Regions from separate parts of the Methylobacterium ajmalii genome, predicted to be linked through region 4. Evidence: riboswitches for the same ligand, from Rfam matches in the RefSeq annotation. Region 4 holds a riboswitch; each other region holds the start of a gene.

Region 1 (4,920 bases), on a different contig from region 4:
CGGGCGCCAGCACGATCCCGTCGAGGAGGTTGTGCCCGAGCATGACGACGAGCGCGACCGCGACGAGCGCCGGCCGGGGCAGCCGGATCAGGCCGGCGAGCGCGATCATGCTGAGACCGATCGCCCAGATCACCTGCAGGTAGAGGACCGGCGGCAGCAGGCTGCGGGTCCAGGCGAGGTTCACGAGGGTGAGCTCGAGCGCGATCAGGAACAGGCCGCGGGTGAGGAGGAAGCGCGAGGCCGCCCCCGGCCCGTGGCGGCCGGCATAGAGGCTGGCCGAGAGCCCGGTGAGGAGCAGGAAGACCGGCGCGCACAGATGCGCGGTGAGCCGCGTCGCCGCGAGGCCGGGCGACGTGACCGCGAGGTCCATCGGATCGCGAACCTGGGCGTGCAGGAAGAAGAACTCGCGGACGTGGTCGACCAGCATCAGCAGCATGACGAGGCCGCGCAGCGCGTCGATCGCGGCGATGCGCGGCGGGCGGGGACCGGCGGTCACGAGGCGGCCTCGTCCGCGAGCCGTGACAGGAGCCGGCGCACGTCCGGCGGCGTCCAGACCCGGCCGCCGCGGGGCTTGGGGATGCCGCGCCGGGTCAGGCAGGCGGCGATGCCCTCGGGCGTTGCCCCGGCCTCCGCCGTGATGGCGGCGAGCACCGGCGCGAGGCGCTGGCGGTAGCCCCGGGCGCGGGTGGCGGCCGCGTCCCGGCCGGCATCGCCCCTGCGCGCGGGCGCGCCCGCATCGCCTCGACGGGCGGGGGCGGCCATCAGAACCGCACCGACAGAGTGCCGGTGAAGCGGCGCGGCGTGCCCGGAAACACCCGGAAGACGTTGAGCGAGCTCGCGTAGTAGGTGGTGTCGAAGACGTTCTCGACGTTCAGTCCGAACCGGAAGTTCTCCCACTTGTAATAGGCCAGCGCGTCGACCGCGATGTAGCCCGGGAGCCTGAAGGCACCACCATTCGCGTCGCCGGCCCGTTCGCCGACCGCCCGCGCGCCGCCGCCGATGCCGAACCCCTTCCAGGAGCCCTCCTGGGCCTCGTAGACGGCGAGCAGGCTGCCCGAATGGCGCGGCACGTTGATGAGGGGCGCACCGACCGGCAGCACGTTGTCCTTGGTGACCACCGCGTCGGCGAAGACGTAGCCGGCCAGGACCTTGACCGAGGGCGAGAGCTGGCCGGCCGCCGTGAACTCGAAGCCCTGGCTGCGCACCGCGCCGGCGGCGATCGAGAACCCGCTGTTGTTGGGATCGGCGGTGAGCACGTTCTGGCGCTCGACCCGGAAGGCGGCGCCCGTCAGGCTCAAGGCGCCGCCGTAGAGGTCGAGCTTGGTTCCGACCTCGTAGCCGAGGCCGGTCTCCGGCGCGAACGGGCCGTTGAACGACGAGGCCGCGGCGTCCGGCCCGATATTCGGCCGGAAGCTCGTGCCGACATTGGCGTAGAGCGACAGTTCCGGCAGCGGCTGGTAGACGAGGCCGGCCCGGGGCGTGGCGGCGAAGTAGGTCTGGTCGCTGCGGACGCCGGTGCTGCGCTCGCGGAATGCCTGCTCGAAGAAGTCGAACCGCACGCCCACCATCGCCTTCCACTCGGGCGACAGCGCGATCTGGTCCTGGGCGTAGAGCGCGGTGTTCATCACCTGCTCGAAGCCGTTGGTCTGGCGCGTGTAGTTCGGAAGCGGCTGGCCGTAGGCCGGGGCGTAGATGTCGAGCGAATACGGGTTCTGGCGGGTGTTGGAGCGGATCTGCTGGTAGGTGCCGTCGGTGCTCTCGCGCTCGAAGCCGAGCAGCACGGTGTGGCCGATCCCGGCGGTGTCGAAGCGCCCGACCAGCTCGGCTTGGCCGAGCGCGATGTCGGCGCGGTAGTTGCGGTAGTTGCGGTCGCGCAGGACGGTGCGGTTGTCGGCGGCGATGCCCCGCACCTCGACCGCCTCGCCGGTGAGCGAGTTGGAGTTGAGGTAGGTGGCAAGCCGCATCTGCCAGTCGGCGTCGAAGCGGTGGTCGACCCGGATCTGCATCGAGTCGTTGGTCTGGTAGATGCTCTGGCCCGGCTCGCCGAGGAAGCGCGAGATCGGCAGGAACCCGAGCCGGTTGTTGATCGCGATGACGCCGCGGTCGAACACCGTGCGGTTGCGCAGGAACTCGGTCTCGACCGTCACCTTGGTGTCGGGCGTGACCTGCCAGCTCACGACGGGAGCGACGAAGAGCCGGTCGCCGTCGACGAAATCGCGGAAGCTGTTCTGGCGCCCGGCCGCGAGGTTGAAGCGGTAGAGGAGCGTGCCGTCCTCGTTCAGCGCGCCGCCGGAATCCACCGTGCCGCGGACCTCCTCGAACGAGCCCCACAGCCCGCCCATCTCGACGAAGCGCTCGGCGGTCGGCTGCTTGGTGATGAGGTTGACGAGGCCGCCAGGGTCGCTGCGCCCGAACAGGCCGCCGCCGGGGCCCTTCAGCACCTCGATCCGCTCGACGTTCTGGGTGTCGGGCGGCGGCGGGAAGCCGCGGTTGAGCGGAAAACCGTTCTTGTACAGTTCCGAGGTGGTCACGCCCCGGATGGCGTAGCTGAAGATGGTCAGCCCGCCGAAATTGTTCTGCAGGGCGACGCCCGGCGTGTAGGTGAGGACGCGGTCGACCCGGGTGGCGGCGAGATCGGTGATGACCTCGCGGGGCGCCACCGTGACGACCTGCGGCACGTCGCGCTGGGGCGTGTCGGTCTTGGTGCTGCTCACCGCGCGGTCGGCCCGGAAGCCCGGGGTCGGGCCGATGAGGCCGATCGTGCCGGACGCGGCGGTCAGCCGCGCCTGCGGACCGCCCGCCGGGGCGCTGCCCTCCACCACGACCTCGTCGAGGGCGATGCTCTCCTGGGCGCGGGCCGCGGGTGCGGCGAGGCCGACGGCGACGGCGCCCGCCAGGACGGCGCCGCGGCGGCGGCGGGAGGGCGCAGGATGGCGAAGCGGCGGACGGGTTCTCACGAAGCACACTCGATGTTGCCGCGCGGGGCGGACGGACGAGCGGCAGGCGGCATCCCGCGTTCCTGAACGCGGCAGCCGGACCCGAGCGCTCCCCCGGGCCGCACCGCCCGCAGGACGTGACCGCGCCGACGTGGCGCGCGCCGAAGGCAGGTCTCCTGGCTCGCGGATCGTCGCTCCCGCCTGGCCTTCCCGGTGCGGCGCACCAGTGACCGTCGGCGGCGGGATCTCTCCGCTCACAGTTGCGGGGGCAGCCCCGGTCTTGCCCGAACGGTCTTGCCGACCGAGCGCACCGGGTTCCCTCTTAGCCCCGGGCGCGACGCCCGGGGAACCTTGGCTGCCGCGAAGGTGCCACGGTCACCGCGATGCAGCAATAGACCAGAAACGCATTGTAATAACGTTGCGTACCCTGTGTCCACAGGAACACACCGGATCTCGGGCTGTCAGGGCTCAGGGCGTGCCGGCCTGCCGCAGGTACGAGGCCGTGGCGGGGTGAAGCCAGCCGGCCGGGACGGCATCGGCGAGGTCGCGGGGATCGCTCGGACGCTCGTGCGGCTGACGCCGCGCCAAGGCCGGCCGCGCCGCGTCGATCGCCGCCACGAGACGGGCGACCGCCCCCGGGTCGAGCCCGGGCCGGCCGAGGATGAAGCTCCACGACCCCACCGTGTCGATCGCCCCTGTCTGACCCGGAAAGGTGCCGGCCGGCACGGTCATGCGGCGCAGGGACGGGCTCGCGGCGAGGATCGCGGGAATCGCCGCCGTCGGGGGACCGAGGAACCGAGCCCCGCCCGGTGCCGCGGCCGCGGCGCGAAAGCCCGGCCAGCCGGTGCCGCCGCCCCACAGGGCCGCCGCGCGCCCGTCGCGCAGCATCGCCGGGCCGTCGCCGGCATGGTCGAGGAGGATCGGACGGATATCGTGGTCGGGGTCGAGGCCTGCGCCGCGCAGGACCGTGCGGCCCATGGCGGTGAGGCCGGAGCTGCGGGTGCCGAGCGCCACCGGCCGACCGCGCAGGTCGTCGAAGGCCGCGACCGGCCCGTCCGCCGGGACCACGAACAGGCCCGGCGCCGAATAGACCGGAGCGACCACGGTGACGGCCGGCGCGGTGCCCTGCCCCGCCAGGGCCTCGTACGCGTACTCGCCCTGGACGAGGCCGAGATCGACGCGGCCCCCGCGCAGGAGGTCGAGGTTCTCGGTCGAGCCCTTGCTCGCCCGCAACTCCAGGGTGATGTCCGGGCTCGCCTCCCGGATCGCCGCTGCCAGTGCCTCGCCGTAGGCCGGGAATCCGCCGCCGGGCGTGGCGGTGGCGAGAACGAGATGGAGGGGTTCCTTCGGCGCCTCCTGCCCCCCCTCCCCGGCGCGGGCGGGCGAAAGGGCGAGGCCGATCAGGGCCAGGATCGCGAGGAGGCGGCAGCGCGACGGAGCACTCGGCGGATGACTCGGCCTCAAGCAGATCTCGCCGAAGCGGTGACCGGTCCGGCGCCTAAAATCTGCGACCAAACAAGAACCTGAACGGGCGAAGCGTTGGCCTGCCAACGCAAGTCTGCTCAGGCCGTCATGGCGATGCTCGTTCATCCGCGACCTCGTCCCACGCTCCGAAGATCGAAGTCGTCGACGTGTCTTAGATCTCCCGCGCCCGGCGACCAACCGATTCGGCACCCGGCGCGACGGCTGTCCTCAGGCGCTGAGCCGGCGCGTCGCGAACGGGTCGGCGGCCACGAGATGGCGGGCCATCGCTTCCTGCTCGGCATCCAGGATCGCCTGGGCGATGCGGCTCACGAGGTCGCAGCTCGCGGCATCGAGCGCGGCATCGTCGCCGGCCCGCGCCGCCACGGCGAGCGCGGAGCCTTCCTGCAGCACGATCGAGCGGGCGGTGCGGATCGCGTCCGCGACGGCTTCGTAGGGGCGGGGCATCGGCCAACTCCACGGGGTGGACGGCAGCGCCGCACGGCTGCCGTCGGGTCATCGA
Region 2 (4,920 bases), on a different contig from region 4:
GGCCCTCGCCGAAGGTGACCCCCGCCGACGCGATGGTGGTCGGCGCCTCCGGCACGCGCTGGCCGACGGGGTCGCGGTCGGAGAAGCGCGCGTTGGTGATCGTCAGGTCGCCCTCCAGCCGCAGCCACGGCGTGACCGCGTAGTGGTTGCTCCACTCGATGCCGAAGCGGCGGGTCGGCCGGCTCGGCTCGGTGGTGCCGGTGTCGCCCTGGAACAGGTTCTCGGAGGCGAAGTCGAGCCGGAACAGGGCGAGGCTCGTCTCCAGCCCGGCGATGGAACGGTTGCGGATCCCGACCTCGTAGCCCGTCGAGGGCACCAGGAACGGCGAGCGGCTGATGTTGAACAGCGGGCTTGCCGGATCGACCGTCGCGGTGACACCGCGGACGTCGTTCGAGTGGAAGCCGCCGCCGTAGTTCACGTAGATCTCGGTATCGAGCCACGGCCCGAGCACCGCGCCGAGCTTCGGGGTGACGATGCCGTCGCGGGCCCGGCCCGAGTTCGCCGGGGTGTCGGAGCGGACATCGGCCGAGTAGCCGTCGGCCCGGAAGCCGACGCTGGTGCGCAGCCAGTCGGTCCAGCGCACCCGGTTCTCGTAGTAGAACGCCGCGCTCGCCTCCAGCACCCGGTCGTCGAGCACCGTCGAGCGGTACTGCCGCGCCGTGGTGTTGAACAGACCGACCCGGATGTCGTCGGTGCGGGTCTGGAGGCCGATCTCGTTCTCCATCGGCAGCCCGAGCAGGTCGCCCTGGAAGACGCGGCTGATCTCGCCGCCGCCGAGCACCCGGGCGTCGCGCTGGCGGAACTGGTCGCCGTTGACGGGATCGTTGAGGAAGTAGGTGAAGTTGTTCCAGAGGTTCATCTGGTAGCGGATCACGTAGGCCGAGGCCCGGGTGATGCCGCCCGCGTCCGATTGGCTCCAGCGTCCCGAGAGCGAGAAGCGCCCGGTCTCGCCGCCATCGGTCGGGTCCAGCGTGCCGTAGCGGCCGATGATCCCCTCCGCCACCGCCCGCTCGGGGATCTGGTTGGTGGCGTTCCACTTCGCCCAGTAGGCCATGCCGGTGACGGAAAACCCGTCGGTCGCGGTGCCCTGGCTGTAGCGGGCGACGCCGTTGAGCTTGCGCAGGGCATCGGGCACCACCCACGGCCCGTCGTAGGTCTGCGCCTCGCCCGCCACCAGGAGGTTGCCCGCGCCGAGCGGCACGGAGGCGGCCGAGAGCCCGCGCTTGTAGCCGAAGCTGCCCAGCGTGGTCAGCGCGACGTTGCGGTCGAGCTTGTCGAGGTAGTCGATCCGCACCGATCCCGCCGAGGCGAAGTCGCCGTCGCGGACGAAGTACGGGCCCTTGTGGAATTCGACGGCGCCGACGAGCTCGGGGATCAGGAAGTTGAGGTCGGCATAACCCTGGCCGTGGGCATGGGTGCGCATGTTCACCGGCATGCCGTCGACGTGGAGGGCGATGTCGGTGCCGTGGTCGAGGTTGAAGCCGCGCAGGAAGAACTGGTTGGCTTTGCCCTCGCCGGAATGCTGGGTGACGATCAGGCCCGGCACCGATTCCAGTACCTCGCCGGGACGGGTGACGGGGCGGCTGTTGAGCTGCGCGCCCGAGATGATCCCGGCGCTGGCGGCATCGACGGTCGCGAGCGCTCCGCCGATGCCGGTGACGCCGCCGACGTAACCGGCACTGGCGGCGGGGCCCGACGACGCGGGCGGCGGGGCGGAGACCTCGATCTCGTCGAGGCGGATCTCGCCCGCAGGCCCCTGGGCACCGGCAGGCGAGGATGCCACGGCGGCGATGCAGGCGACGAGCGGGGGAACGAACGAAAGGCGGGAGGCAGGCACGGTCGGGACTCGGGCAACGGCAGTGGCACGTCACCGCGAACGAGGCCGCCCGGATCGCGAAGACCCGTTCCGACACCCGTCAGGACACCCCGCCCGACGCGCTTCGCGCGTGACCACGACTGACGGCAGGTCTCCTGGCTCGCGGGTCGGTGCCCGCCACCGTCTTCCCGGGTGAGTCACCCAGTGACTATGGTGGTGGAAGGCTCGCCGCTTACAGTTGCGGGGGCAGCCGCGGCATCGGGTAAACCCCCACCGCGTTCCCTTTTGATCCCCGAGGGGAACCGTCGCCGTGAGGGTGGCGGTTCGGGGGATCCGGGTCAATGCCCCGCGGTGCGATTGCGAACGCGCATGTCTCGTCGCCGGCAGGTCGTTGCACCCGGGCACCGATGCGCGCCGGGCCAGTTCGCGTCGAGGCCACGCCCCGGGACACGATCCGGCATCACGCGGCACGCCCCGGCTCCGGCGGATCCGGAAACGGCGTCCAGTGGGTGAACGCCTCCGGGGCGTAGCCGTGCTCGGTGGTGGCGACGTGCCAGGGGCGCGCATCGCCGACGCGCCCGGGATCCCAGCGGATCACGGCGCGCCGGTCCGGCTCGTCCCGGTGGATGGCGATGATCCAGCGGCCGTCCTGGGGCGCGCGATCGATGGGCCTCCAATCGGTCATCGGCTGCTCCTCATCGTCTGCTCCGCGGCGGCGGACACTCGTCGTCCAACGCGCCGCGCCTGCCGCCGTTCACCGTCAGCGCGGCGCGGACCCGCGCACCAGGCGCTCGCCGGCCTCGCATTCGCGCAGGAAGGTCGCCCGTCCGTCGCCGGTGATGCCGCTCCGGTCGGCCTTGGCCTCGCAGACGTCCCGCTCGCCGGTCCGCGGGGCGTCCTCGGCGAGGACGGCGGCGGGAGCCAGGACGGGGGCCAGCAGGGCGAGGAGCAGGACGGCGCGGCGCATGGCGGATCTCGGAATGTCGGGCGGGACCGGTGAGGCATCGTCGCGCCCGTGCGATGGTTCCCGTGCGCCGGCGGTTCCTGTCAGGGCTTGGCGCGGCCGGCCCGGTAGGCGGCCAGTATCTCCGGCAGCCGGTCGAGGACGTAGTCGGCGAGGCCCGGCTCCGCGGTCTCGTCGAAGGACACCGCGACCCGATCCGAGCGGCGCTCGATCCGGGCGATGCCGCGGCCGGCCTCGTCGCTCCAGACCTGCGGCGCCGGCCGCGGGGCCGCCGGAGGGGCGAGCGCGTGCAGCACGGCCGCGAAGCGCTCGTTCGTCGGCGTCTCGGCGAGGGCCGGATCGGCGATGAGCCCGGCGATCCGCTTCGGGCTCGCCGCCCGGATCCGCTCGGCGAGCAGCATCCATCGCGGCCGCCCGGCGGCGGGCGCCGGGCCGATCGCCCGGACGACGTCGGCCGGCACCGTGCGGGCGACCGAGATCAGGGTCGAGAGGTCGCCCTTGCCGACGCCCATCGCGGCGATGATCGTGGCGCGGGAAAAGCCGTGCTCCTCGAGCCGCAGCGCGAAGAACGCCCGCTCGATGTAGCTGAGGTCCTGCCGCTCCAGGTTCTCCTTGCCCTGGGCCACCACTAGTTCGGCGTCCGAGAGCGGGCGCACCACGGCGCGGACCGGCCGGGCGAGGCGGCGCGCCGCCTGGATGCGGCGGCGGCCGTAGGCGACCTGGAACCGGTCCGGGTCGGCGGGGTGGGGGCGCACCAGGATCGGCACCTGCTGGCCGCTCTCGCGGATGCTCTCGACCAGGGCCGCCAAACCCGGATCGGTCGCGTCCGCCACCCGGTCGGCGATGAAGGAATCGTCGATCCGCTCCGGGGCGATCTCGACGACAACCGTGCCGGCCTCGATCTCGGCGGCGGCGTCGGCCCGGGCGGCGAGCCCGCGCAGCGTGCTGCTCATCGCCCGCACCGCGCCGCTGCGGCTGCGCTCCGGCGAGCGGGAGGCCGGGTTTGCAGCTGCGAACTCGGGCTCGGCCGGGGTCGGGTTTGCAGCTGCAAACGGCTCGGGCGCCGGCGGGGCGGCGGCCGGCTCGGCCGCGGGCGGCGGGACGGCCGGCTTCGGAGCCGGGCGGGCGCCGAACAGCGCGTCGAGGTTCGACTTGCGGCTCATGGGCGGCCCCAGGCACGGCGGATCAGGCCCTCGATCTCGCCATTGACCGCCTCGAGGGATTCGAGCGCCCGGTCGTAGGTCGAGCGGGTCACGCCCTCGCGGCCGATCTCGTACAGGGTCTGCTTCGACAGGCCGGCATCCGACACGGCGGAGGACTTGAGCATCGGCGCGGTCAGCACCGCGTCCTCGAACAGGGTGCGCAGCATCCCGACGATGCGGGTCTGGGGCGCGTCCTGCTGCTCGTAGCGGGTCACGAGGTAGCGCAGCCAGTCGTAGTGCAGCCGCCCGCCGGATTCCGCCACCACGCCGAGCAGGTCCTCGGTCATCGCCAGGAACTGGCTCATCGAGGCGACGTCGAGCATCTGCGGATGCACGGTGATGAGCAGCGAGGTCGCGGCGCAGAGCGCCGAGAGGGTGAGGTAGCCGAGCTGGGGCGGGCAATCGATGACGACGATGTCGTAATCCTGCGCCACCGTGTCGATGGCGTGGGCCACCCGGTCGAAGAACAGCGGCTCGCCGGCCCGGCGGCGGGTCAGCGCCCGCGGCGTCTCGTGCTCGAACTCCATCAGCTCGAGGTTGGCGGGCACGAGGTCGAGGCCGGTAAAGTAGGTCGGGCGCACGACCTCGCGCAGCGGCTTGGCGTCGTCGTAGCGGATCGCGCCGTACAAGGTCTCGTCGGCGCCAACATCAAGCTCGGGCTGCACGCCCATCAGGGCGGAGAGGCTGGCCTGGGGATCGAGGTCGATGGCGAGCACCCGGTAGCCGCGCAGGACCAGGGACTGGGCGAGGTGGGCGGTGGTGGTGGTCTTGCCCGAGCCGCCCTTGAAGTTCGCCACCGCGACGACCTGGAGGTGCTCGGCGCCGCTGCGCCGCGGCTGGTAGCGCCGGCCGCCCCGGGTGTTCTCGTCCAGGTAGGCGCGCAGGCCGTGGATGTCGGACAGCGTGTAGGAGCGGCGGCCGTTCGCCGACACCTCGGG
Region 3 (4,920 bases), on a different contig from region 4:
CGCCTGAGGGGTGACCCGCACCGAGGCGAGGGCGAGCGGCGGCAGGGCGCCCAGCCGCTCTCCCTCGGTGAGGGTCGGGAAGCCGACGCACAGCATCACCAGGCCGGAGCCGAACCAGAGGAGGATCGGGAGCCCGGTGGCGATGCCGAGCCAGCGATGGCCGAGATGCAGCCACCGTTTGAGCCGCTTGACGGCCGCCTTCGCCACCCTGCCGTGCATCAGAACACGACGTGGTAGGCGAGCTCGACCGAGCGCGGCCGGCCGAGCAGCCAGGAATTGGTGTTGCCCGAGACCGCGTAGATCTGGTCGGTGAGGTTGTAGCCGCGCAGCGACAGGCGCGAGGTCGGGGTCACCTGCCAGTCGAGCGTCGCGTTCACCAGCGTGTAGGCCGGCCGCTTCACCGTGTTGGCGAAGTCGCTGAACACCGGCCCGACATCGTTGACGCCGAGCCGCGCCACCCAGCCCGGCGCGAAGGCGTAGCTGAGCCAGACGTTGGTGACGCGCTGGGGCACGTCGACCGGGATCTTGCCGGCGAACGACACCAGGCCCGCATCGGTGTTCTGCGAGAAGCTGTCGTAGCGGGCCTTCAGCAGCGCGGTGTTGGCCTCGATGCGCCAGGCGTCCGAGAGCTGGTAGGCCAGCGCCACCTCGACGCCGCGGGAGGACTGGCTGCCGACCTGCGCCACCTCGGTCGGCCGGTCGGGGATCGGCGAGAGCAGGTTGTCCTTGGCGATGTGGTAGGCCGCCACCGTCCACTCGCCGCGCCCGCCATCGAACAGGCCCTTGGCGCCGGCCTCGACCTGCTCGCCGGTGGCGAGCTGGAACTGCGCTTGCGGGACGCTGGTGGTGATCAGGCTGCCGAGCGGGTCGGCGGCGGTGGCGTATTGTGCGTAGAGCGCGAAATCCGGAACCGGGGTGTAGACGGCGCCGACCCGGAAACTCGTCGAGTCGAAGGTCTTCTCGAAGCGGCTGCCGGCCAGCGGCCGGCTCACCGCCACCGTCGGGGCGTCGTAGCGCACCCCCGTCACCAGGGCGAGCTGGGGCGACAGCTCGAGCCGGTTCTCGGCGAAGACCGAGGCCTGGCGGGTCCGCGACACGATGTCGGTGCGAGTGCCCGCGACGTTGATGAAGGCGCCCGGGACCGGGTTGAACGGATCGACCGTGCTCTCGCCGCCGAACGGCGCGTTGCTGTCGCGCCGGAACGCGATGTGGTTGACGTCGAAGCCGACGACCGTCGTGGTCTTGAAGCCGAACAGGCTGCTCCGTAGCGTCGCGTCGAGGCGGTTGCCGATCTGCTCCTCGTGGTGGAGGATCTCGATGTAGTCGCTGCGGCCGATCAGGCCGGTCGCCGGCTGGTAGGTGTATTGCTCGACGTCGCGCCAGTGCCGCTCGGTCGAGAGCCGGTAGGCGGTGTTGCGCACCGTGATGTCGGCGCTCGGGTTCCATTCGGTGCGCAGCTGCGTCCAGTTGTCGAACCAGGCGATCTGCGAATCCCGGATGTTGTAGTTGATGAAGCGCAGGCGGTCGGGCACCCGGTTGCCGACGAGCGGCGAGCCCCAGTAGCGGGTCGGCTCGTTGTAGCCGAGGTCGTGCGAGAGGGTGACGGCCAGGTCGGGCGTGACCCGCCAGGTCATCGCCGCCGAGAGGGCGAGGTTGCGGAAGTCGCCGTCGGGCTTGACCCAGCCGTCGGCCCGGTTGCCGCTGAGGTTGATCCGGTAGGCCAGGTCCTCGCCGACCGGCCCGCCGCTGTCGAGGGCGAGCCGCGCCACGCCGTCGGAACCGATCGCCGCCCGCGCCTCGCCGAGGGCGGTGAAGACCGGCTTCTTCGGCACCACGTTGATGATCCCGCCGATCGCGCCCTCGCCGTAGAGCACCGAGGCGGGCCCGCGCAGGACCTCGATCCGCTCCGCCGACCAGGTGTCGAACGGGAAGGTGACCGTGCCGACCCCGACATAGAGCCGCGTGCCGTCGTAGAGCTGCTGCACCGAGCTCGGCCCGACGAAGCCGCGGCTGGCGAAGGAGAGGTTGCCGTTGCCCGGGCCGGCGACGCTGGTGATGCCGACGGCGTTCTGGGTCACCGCCTCCTCGACGGTGTTCTGGCCCCGGGCCCGGATCGTCTCGCCGGAAATGACGTCGAGGCTCGCCGGGGTCTCGAGCGGGGTGAGGCCCAGCCGGCTGCCGGAGCGCGCGGGCGTCGCGAGGTTGAGGCCGGGGGCGGCCACCTCCCGGTTCCGGCCGCCCGCCACGTCGATGGCATCGAGGGGCAGGTCTTCGGCGCCCGCGGGCGCGGCGGCGAGGAGCGGGGCGGCGAGGGCGGCGACGGGAGCGAGGCGGCGGGCGCGACGGGGAGACATGCGGGTTTCCAGAGGAGGCGTGCGCACCGTCCGTAGCGGAGTCATCCTAAAATGTAACGTTATAAAGTTACATTCTCGCCATCCGGTCCGTCGCCGTGATGGGACGGCGCGCGGAGGGCGCGCCGCATCGGCGGATCGGGGGAGGGCGGCGGGGGACATGGCGGGACGAGACGCGGCTGTGGCACGTCACCGCGAACGACGGCGCGACGGGGACCTCTCGCCCCCATCCCGACACCCGTCAGGACACCCCGCCCGACGTGCTCGCGTGTGACCACGGCTGACGGCAGGTCTCCTGGCTCACGGGTCGTCGCCTGCCATCGTCTTCCCAGGAACCGTGTCGGGTTCCCAGTGACATGAATGATGGAAGGCTCGCCGCTTACAGTTGCGGGGGCAGCCGCGGCTTCGGGCAAGCCCTCACCGCGTTCCCTTTTGATCCCCGGAGGGAACCGTCGACGAAAAGCTTAGCCATTCGGCAATCAAGGAGCAACCGTCGTCGACGCGCGAGAGACGCGGAAGACGAGAACGGACGGCGCGACGGACCGCGCCGATGCAGCCCCCGGCTTTCTCAACCACGCCGCGCGATCCCGCATCGACGCCGCCCCGCACCCCTGACATACAGAGGCCCGAACGGCCCGGTCGGGCCGCGAACAAGATCTGACATAAACTCCCTGGGAGGATCCCCGATGTCGTTCCGCTCTCGGGCCGCCGGTCTCGCCGGCCTCGCCCTGTCGCTCGCGCTCGGCACCTCCGCGCTGGCGCAGGATTCCAAGGCGCCGATCAAGGTCGGCGTGCTCAGCGACATGAGCGGGCCCTTCGCCGACCAGGCCGGCACCGGCTCGGTCACGGCCGCACAGCTCGCGGTGGAGGATTTCGCCAAGGAGGCCGGCGAGCTGAAGGTCGAGGTCGTCTCGGCCGACCACCAGAACAAGCCCGATATCGGGCTCGCCACCGCCCGCCGCTGGCTCGACCAGGAGGGCGTCTCGACCATCGTCGATCTGCCGAACTCGGCGGTCGCGCTGGCGGTCGCGAACCTGATGCGGGAGCGCCACCGGGTGGCGCTGGCCTCGAGCGCGCTCACCTCCGACCTCACTGGCAAGGCCTGCGCGCCGACGACCGTGCAGTGGGTGTCCGACACCTGGGCGCAGGGTTCGGCCACCGCGCGTGCCGTCGCCGGCCGCGGCGGCAAGTCGTGGTACTTCGTCACCGTCGACTACGCGCTCGGCCACGCGCTGGAGCGCGACGCCACCGTGGCGCTGAAGGCTGTCGGCGGCACCGTGAAGGGGTCGACCAAGCACCCGCTCAATGCCGGCGACTTCGCCTCGCCGCTGCTCTCGGCCCAGGGCTCGGGCGCTCAGGTGCTGGCGCTCGCCGATACCGGCGCCGACATGATCAACGCCGTCAAGCAGGCGGCGGAGTTCGGGTTGATGCCCCAGATGCGGCTCGCCGCCCTGTTCGTGCAGCTCTCCGATACCCATGCGCTGGGCCTCAAGGCGGCGCAGGGGCTCCAGCTCGCCAGCGCCTTCTACTGGGACCGCACCGACGGCACCCGCGCCTTCGCCAAGCGCTTCGCCGAGCGGATGAACGGCCGGATGCCGACCGAGAACCACGCCGGCGTCTATTCCTCGACCCTGGCCTACCTGCGGGCGGTGCGCGACACCGGCACGATCGAGGGCGAGAAGGTCGTGGCGGCGATGCGCGAGAAGCCGATCAACGATCCGCTCTTCGGCACCGTCACGGTGCGCCAGGACGGCCGCGCCGTGCACGACGTCTTTCTGTACGAGGTGAAGAGCCCGGCCGAGAGCAAGGGGCCGTACGACTACTACAAGCTCCTCGACACCGTGCCGGGCGACCAGGCCTTCCGGCCGATGGCCGAGGGCGGCTGCCCGCTGGTGAAGTAGGGGAGCCGCGCCCGACCGCCGCCTCGACTTCGGCGGGGCCCGACCCAGATCAGGGGCTTGCACCCCTGTTAGGCCCCGCCGAGAGTTTCCCATGTCCGACGCCGTCCTGACCCTGAACGACGGGAAGCGCATCCCCCAGCTCGGCTTCGGGGTGTGGCGGCTCGAGAACGAGGAGGCCCCGGCGATCGTCGGGGCGGCGCTCGAGGCCGGCTACCGCTCGATCGATACCGCGGCGGTCTACGGCAACGAGGCCGGGGTCGGCCGCGCCATCGCGGCCTCGGGCCTGCCGCGCGAGGAGGTCTTCGTCGCCACCAAGGTCTGGAACGACCGCCACGGCTACGACGAGACCCTGCGGGCCTGCGAGGACTCGCTCGCCCGCCTCGGCCTCGACCACGTCGACCTCTACCTCGTCCACTGGCCGGTGCCGCAGCGCGGCGCCTATCTCGACACCTGGCGCGCCCTGATGCGCCTGCGCGAGGACGGCCGCGCCCGCTCGATCGGCGTCTCGAACTTCACGATCGAGCACCTCAAGCGCGTCATCGACGCCACCGGCTCGACGCCGGCGATCAACCAGGTCGAGCTGCATCCGCGCTTCCAGCAGGACGCCCTGCGGGCCTTCCATGCCGAGGCCGGCATCGTCACCGAGGCCTGGGCGCCGCTCGGCCGCG
Region 4 (4,920 bases):
CGAGCGGATCGCCGGCCAGTTGAAGGCCTGGACGAGGGGCTTGGGCAGGGCGAGGCCCGAGGTCTCGATCAGGATGTGCTCGGGCGGCTCGGGCCGGTCGAGGAGCTTGTTGAGCGCCGGAACGAAATCGTCCGCGACAGTGCAGCAGATGCAGCCGTTCGGCAGTTCCACCACCGCATCGGCGTCGCAGCCCGGGATGCCGCATTCGGCGAGAAGCGACCCGTCGAAGCCGACATCGCCGAACTCGTTGACGATGATGGCGAGCCGCCGGCCGTCGTTGTGCTCGATCGCGTGGCGCACGAGCGTCGTCTTGCCGGCGCCGAGGAAGCCCGTGACGATGGTGCAGGGGATCTTGTTGAGGATGGTCATGCGTTCACCGGCGCGGGAGGGATGCGGGCGACGACACCCTTGCGGAACTCCTGCGGACGCTCGCGCCAGGGCACGATGCCGTCCGGCGTCCCGGCATAGAGGCCGATGCCGTCGAGGATGACCTCGGCGGAGGCCGCCGGGTCGAGGTCGCCGTAGACGTAGGTCCAGCGGCCGGGGCTCGCGACCGCGACCGTGCAGGACCGCTTGCAGACCGAGAGGCACTCCACCGGCTCGATCGTCACCGGCGCGCCGGGCCGTGCGGCCAGCGCGGCGGCCAGCGCCTCGTGCAGGCGGGCCCCGGCGCGGGGGCCGTCGGCCGGGTCGGCCGCGTCGCGGCAGGTGGTGCAGACGTAGAGGACGCAGATATCGGGGGAGATGGGATCGCTCACGCCGCCACCCCGCCGCGGACGGAATCTCTCGTCCGTCCCGCCACCGCCCCCCAGGCCCAGCCGAAGGCGAGGCCGAGCACCGCCCAGAAGGTGAAGCCGATGGCGAGCGACCGGGCGGCGAACTGCGCCGCGAAGACCGGCGGCATGGCGGAGATCTCTTCCGGCCCGTGCGGCGCGCCCCAGACATGCGGCGCGACGAGGAGGGCGAGGCCGACCGCGATCGCCGCCGGGCCGCGGCGGATCGCGATCAGGTAGAGGCCGATACCCGTGGCGAGGGCGGTCGCCACCCACCAGAGCTGGCGCGATTCGAGGCCCGCCGCGGCGATGCCGGGCAGTTCCGGCGGCAACCCGATCGCGGGAGCCAGGCCGGCGGCCAGGAAGCCGCCGATGCCGAACTTGAGCGCTTCGCCCGGCGTCACGGTGCGGCCGGTCGCGACCAGGACGGCGCCGAGCAGCAAGGCGTAGCCGACGCCGCTCACCAGGGTGGCGAGCGCCGTGAAGGCGAGGCGCGGCAGGCCGGGGGCGGGCTGCCATTGCGGCTCGCCGCCATGGTCGTGTCCGGCATGGGCCAGCACGATCAGCGGGTTAGCGAAGGCCCTGCCGGCGAAGGCCGGCTCGGCGGTCTCGGCCGTCTCGTACTTCTCCGCCGCCAGGATCAGCGGCGAGGTGAGGGCGAATTGCAGCACGGACGCCACGCAGGCGGCCAGGAAGCCGGCGACCAGGGCCGCGGCGAGCAGTCGTTTCGTCATCGAGGGATCACCTGCACGACCAACGGGAAACGGGCCCGCTCCCCGTGAAGGGCGCAGGCCGCGCAGCCGCGTTCGGTCAAGCCCTGGTCAGTGGCAGGGGAAGTTGGCGGAGTGGCGCCAGTCGTGCGCGGCGTTGTGCAGGGCGACCACGGGCGCGAAGCCCGAGACGAACAGCAGGCCGACGCCGAGGGTGGCGGCCAGGAGCACGGCGCTCAGGCGCTCGCCGACCAGGTCGGGGGAGAGGGTACGGGTGATCGCGACCATGACGAAGCTCCTGCCGCCCCACCGGCGGCGTCGAGATGAAAGGATGACGGCAGGTCTCCTGGCTCGCGGGCTCTCAACACCGGCCCACCGCCTTCCCGGATCGCTCCAGTGGCCGATGGCGGGCCGTAATCGTCCGCTCACAGTTGCGGGGGCAGCCGCGGCAGGCCGAGACGATCCCGGTTTCCGCGTTCCCTTTTCACCTCGTGATCGAGGCACCGTCTCCTCGACCCTAGCCGCTCGCCTGCGGGCTTGCAATCGCCGCGCCGTGCCCCGACACCCCCAATTCGATGGATTTCCACCCGACCCCCGCGCCCGAGGAGAGTTCCGTGCCGGACGAGACCCGCGCCGCGCCGCGCCTGACCCTGGTGCTGGGCGGTGCCCGCTCGGGCAAGAGCGCCCATGCCGAGGGGCTGGTCTCGGCGCAGGCCGGCCCCTGGCTCTACGTCGCGACGGCGCAAGGGTGGGACGACGAGATGCGAGAGCGCATCGCCCTCCACCGCGCCCGCCGGCCGCCGCCCTGGGAGACCGTGGATGCGCCCCGCGACCTCGCCGGGGCGATCCGCCGGGCGCCGCCGGGCCGGCCGGTGCTGGTCGACTGCCTGACGCTGTGGCTCACCAACGCGATGCTGGACGAGGAGGCCGACCTCGCCGCCGAGGTCGCGGACCTGCTCGCGGCCTGCGCCGCGGCGCCCGGGCCCCTGGTGCTGGTCTCGAACGAGGTCGGGTTCGGCATCGTGCCCGAGAACGCGCTCGCCCGCCGGTTCCGCGACGAGGCCGGCCGCCTGCACCAGCGCTTGGGCGCGCTCGCCGACCGGGTGGTGCTGGTGGTGGCGGGCCTACCCATGACGATCAAGGGAGAGACACGATGAGCGACGACGAGGCGGCGCGCCACCGCGCCAAGATGGAGAAGCGCAAGGCGGTCCAGGACGCCGAGGTGGCGGGTAAGACGATCGAGAAGGGGCTGCTCATCGTCCATACCGGCCCCGGCAAGGGCAAGTCGACCGCGGCCTTCGGGCTGATGCTGCGGGCGCTCGGCCGCGGCTGGCGGGTCGGGGTGGTGCAGTACATCAAGGGCGCCTGGGAGACCGGCGAGCGCTTCGCCCTCGACCGCTTCGCCGACCAGGTCGAGTGGCACACGATGGGGGAGGGCTTCACCTGGGAGACGCAGGACCGCGACCGCGACGTCGCGGCCGCCCGCGCCGCCTGGGCGAGGACCGAGGCGCTGATGGCCGATCCGGCGATCCGGCTCCTCGTCCTCGACGAGCTCAACATCGCGCTGCGCTACGACTACCTGCCGCTCGCCGAGGTGGTGGAGGCACTGAGCCGGCGCAGGCCCGACCTGCACGTCGTGGTCACCGGCCGCAACGCCAAGCCGGAGCTGATCGCCGCCGCCGACCTCGTGACCGAGATGGCGGTCGTCAAGCATCACTTCGCCGCCGGGGTGAAGGCGCAGGAGGGGATCGAGTTCTAACTGAATGGGGCCGATTGACGGTGCCGGCCGGCTGAGGCTACAGGCTCGGCCATGACCAGCGCCCTCCCGACCGGACTCTATCCCGCGCCGCATCCTTAAGCGGCGGAGTGCTCGTCATCTCTCAACCGCTGCGACGTGTCGGCGGTTGAGGCTTTTTCCCGAAAGTTCCAGGCCCGCCGACCTCGCCCACCGCCGAGGTCTCCCCGTGCCGTTTCCCCTCGACACCCCCGTTTCGGTCGGCCTGATCGGCTTCGGCGCCTTCGGCCGCCTCGTCGCCGCGCATCTGGAGCCGCACGCCGACCTGTGCGTCCACGACCCGTTCGTGCCCTCGGGCGTGATCGCGGAGGCCGGCGCCGCGCCCGCCATGCTCGCCGAGGCCGCCGCCTGCCCGGTGGTGATCCTGGCCACCCCCGTCTCGACCCTCGCCGCGGTGGTGGAGGGCATGACCCCGCACCTGCGGCCGGGTGCCCTCGTCCTCGATGTCGGCTCGGTGAAGGTGCGCCCGGCCGAGATCATGCGGGCGGGACTGCCGAAAGACGTCGACATCGTCGCCACCCACCCGCTCTTCGGGCCGCAGAGCGCGCGCGACGGCCTGCGCGGGCTCAAGATCGCGGTCTGCCCGGTGCGGGGCGAGCGGGCGCGCCGTGTCGGCGCGTTCCTGCGCCGCGCCCTCGGCCTCACTGTGATCCTGACCACGCCCGAGGCGCATGACCGCGAGGCGGCGGCGGTGCAGGGCCTGACCCATCTCATCGCCAAGGTGCTGGTGGCGATGGAGCCGCTGCCGACCCGGATGACGACCCGCAGCTTCGACCTGGTGATGCAGGCGGTCGGGATGGTCCGGCACGACGCCCCGGAGGTCTACCACGCGATCGAGCGCGAGAACCCGTTCTCGGCCGAGGTGCGGCGGCGGTTCTTCGACCTGGCGGCGGGAATGAATGCGGAACTCGGCGAGGGAGACTCCCGCCTCGAGGCATGAGCCGCCGACGCGAAAAAGCGGGACGCTCGCGCGCCCCGCTCCCGTCTCGCTCGATCGACGTTCAGTTGCTCGCGAGGTGCGGCATCGGGTCGACCGGGGTCGCGCCCTTGCGGATCTCGAAGTGCAGCTGCGGCGAGGTCACGTTGCCGGACGCGCCGGACTTCGCGATGGTCTGGCCGCGCTTCACCTTCTCGCCCGGCCGCACGTCGATCTCGCCGTTATGGGCGTAGGCCGAGACGTAGCCGTTGGAGTGGCGCACCAGGACGAGCTTGCCGTAGCCCTTCACGTCGCTGCCGGCATAGGCCACGGTGCCCTCCTCGGCGGCCTTGACCGGGGTGCCTTCCGGCACCGCGATGTTGATGCCCTCGTTGCCGCTCGAGCCGTAGCCGTTGATCACCCGGCCGCGGGCCGGCCAGCGGAAGGTCGATTGCGGCTCGGGCGCAGCCGGGGCGACCGCGGGCGCCGGCGCGGGCTCGGGCGCCTTCTCGGGCAGGGCCGCGACCTTCACGGGCTTGGCCGGCTCCGGCTTCGGCTCCGGCTTCGCCTCGGCGACCTTCTTCGGCTCGGGCTTCTTCACCTCGGCCTTGGCCTCGACCAGCTTCGGCTCGGGCTTCTTGGCCTCGACCTTCGCCTCGACCTGCCTGGCCTCGACCTTCTTGGGCTCGGGCTTGTGCAGCTCGGCGACCTTCTTCACCTCGGGCT

What was found. A riboswitch is a leader RNA that binds a small molecule or an ion and turns the genes downstream of it on or off. The one in region 4 is predicted to bind cobalamin.
Region 1: linked by a shared signal. The riboswitch ahead of V3T34_RS24160 (TonB-dependent siderophore receptor) and the one ahead of V3T34_RS24770 (CbtB domain-containing protein) in region 4 are both predicted to bind cobalamin.
Region 2: linked by a shared signal. The riboswitch ahead of V3T34_RS25675 (TonB-dependent receptor) and the one ahead of V3T34_RS24770 (CbtB domain-containing protein) in region 4 are both predicted to bind cobalamin.
Region 3: linked by a shared signal. The riboswitch ahead of V3T34_RS00405 (TonB-dependent receptor) and the one ahead of V3T34_RS24770 (CbtB domain-containing protein) in region 4 are both predicted to bind cobalamin.

Annotation. Positions count from the first base shown of each region.
Region 1 covers NZ_JAZFXT010000058.1:110,191-115,110, forward strand. The annotation lists gene V3T34_RS24150 (DUF1624 domain-containing protein) at 1-496, opposite strand, end outside; gene V3T34_RS24155 (hypothetical protein) at 493-762, opposite strand; gene V3T34_RS24160 (TonB-dependent siderophore receptor) at 762-2,957, opposite strand; cobalamin riboswitch at 3,086-3,305, opposite strand; gene V3T34_RS24165 (TAXI family TRAP transporter solute-binding subunit) at 3,405-4,400, opposite strand; gene V3T34_RS24170 (hypothetical protein) at 4,629-4,865, opposite strand.
Region 2 covers NZ_JAZFXT010000063.1:84,442-89,361, forward strand. The annotation lists gene V3T34_RS25675 (TonB-dependent receptor) at 1-1,741, opposite strand, end outside; cobalamin riboswitch at 1,945-2,137, opposite strand; gene V3T34_RS25680 (hypothetical protein) at 2,277-2,501, opposite strand; gene V3T34_RS25685 (hypothetical protein) at 2,577-2,783, opposite strand; gene repB (plasmid partitioning protein RepB) at 2,864-3,943, opposite strand; gene repA (plasmid partitioning protein RepA) at 3,940-4,920, opposite strand, start outside.
Region 3 covers NZ_JAZFXT010000002.1:39,688-44,607, forward strand. The annotation lists gene V3T34_RS00400 (PepSY domain-containing protein) at 1-207, opposite strand, end outside; gene V3T34_RS00405 (TonB-dependent receptor) at 219-2,354, opposite strand; cobalamin riboswitch at 2,620-2,820, opposite strand; gene V3T34_RS00410 (ABC transporter substrate-binding protein) at 3,038-4,252, shown strand; gene V3T34_RS00415 (aldo/keto reductase) at 4,344-4,920, shown strand, end outside.
Region 4 covers NZ_JAZFXT010000060.1:87,807-92,726, forward strand. The annotation lists gene cobW (cobalamin biosynthesis protein CobW) at 1-369, opposite strand, end outside; gene V3T34_RS24760 (DUF1636 family protein) at 366-758, opposite strand; gene V3T34_RS24765 (CbtA family protein) at 755-1,507, opposite strand; gene V3T34_RS24770 (CbtB domain-containing protein) at 1,595-1,771, opposite strand; cobalamin riboswitch at 1,803-2,006, opposite strand; gene cobU (bifunctional adenosylcobinamide kinase/adenosylcobinamide-phosphate guanylyltransferase) at 2,059-2,640, shown strand; gene cobO (cob(I)yrinic acid a,c-diamide adenosyltransferase) at 2,637-3,242, shown strand; gene V3T34_RS24785 (prephenate dehydrogenase) at 3,448-4,218, shown strand; gene V3T34_RS24790 (peptidoglycan DD-metalloendopeptidase family protein) at 4,280-4,920, opposite strand, start outside.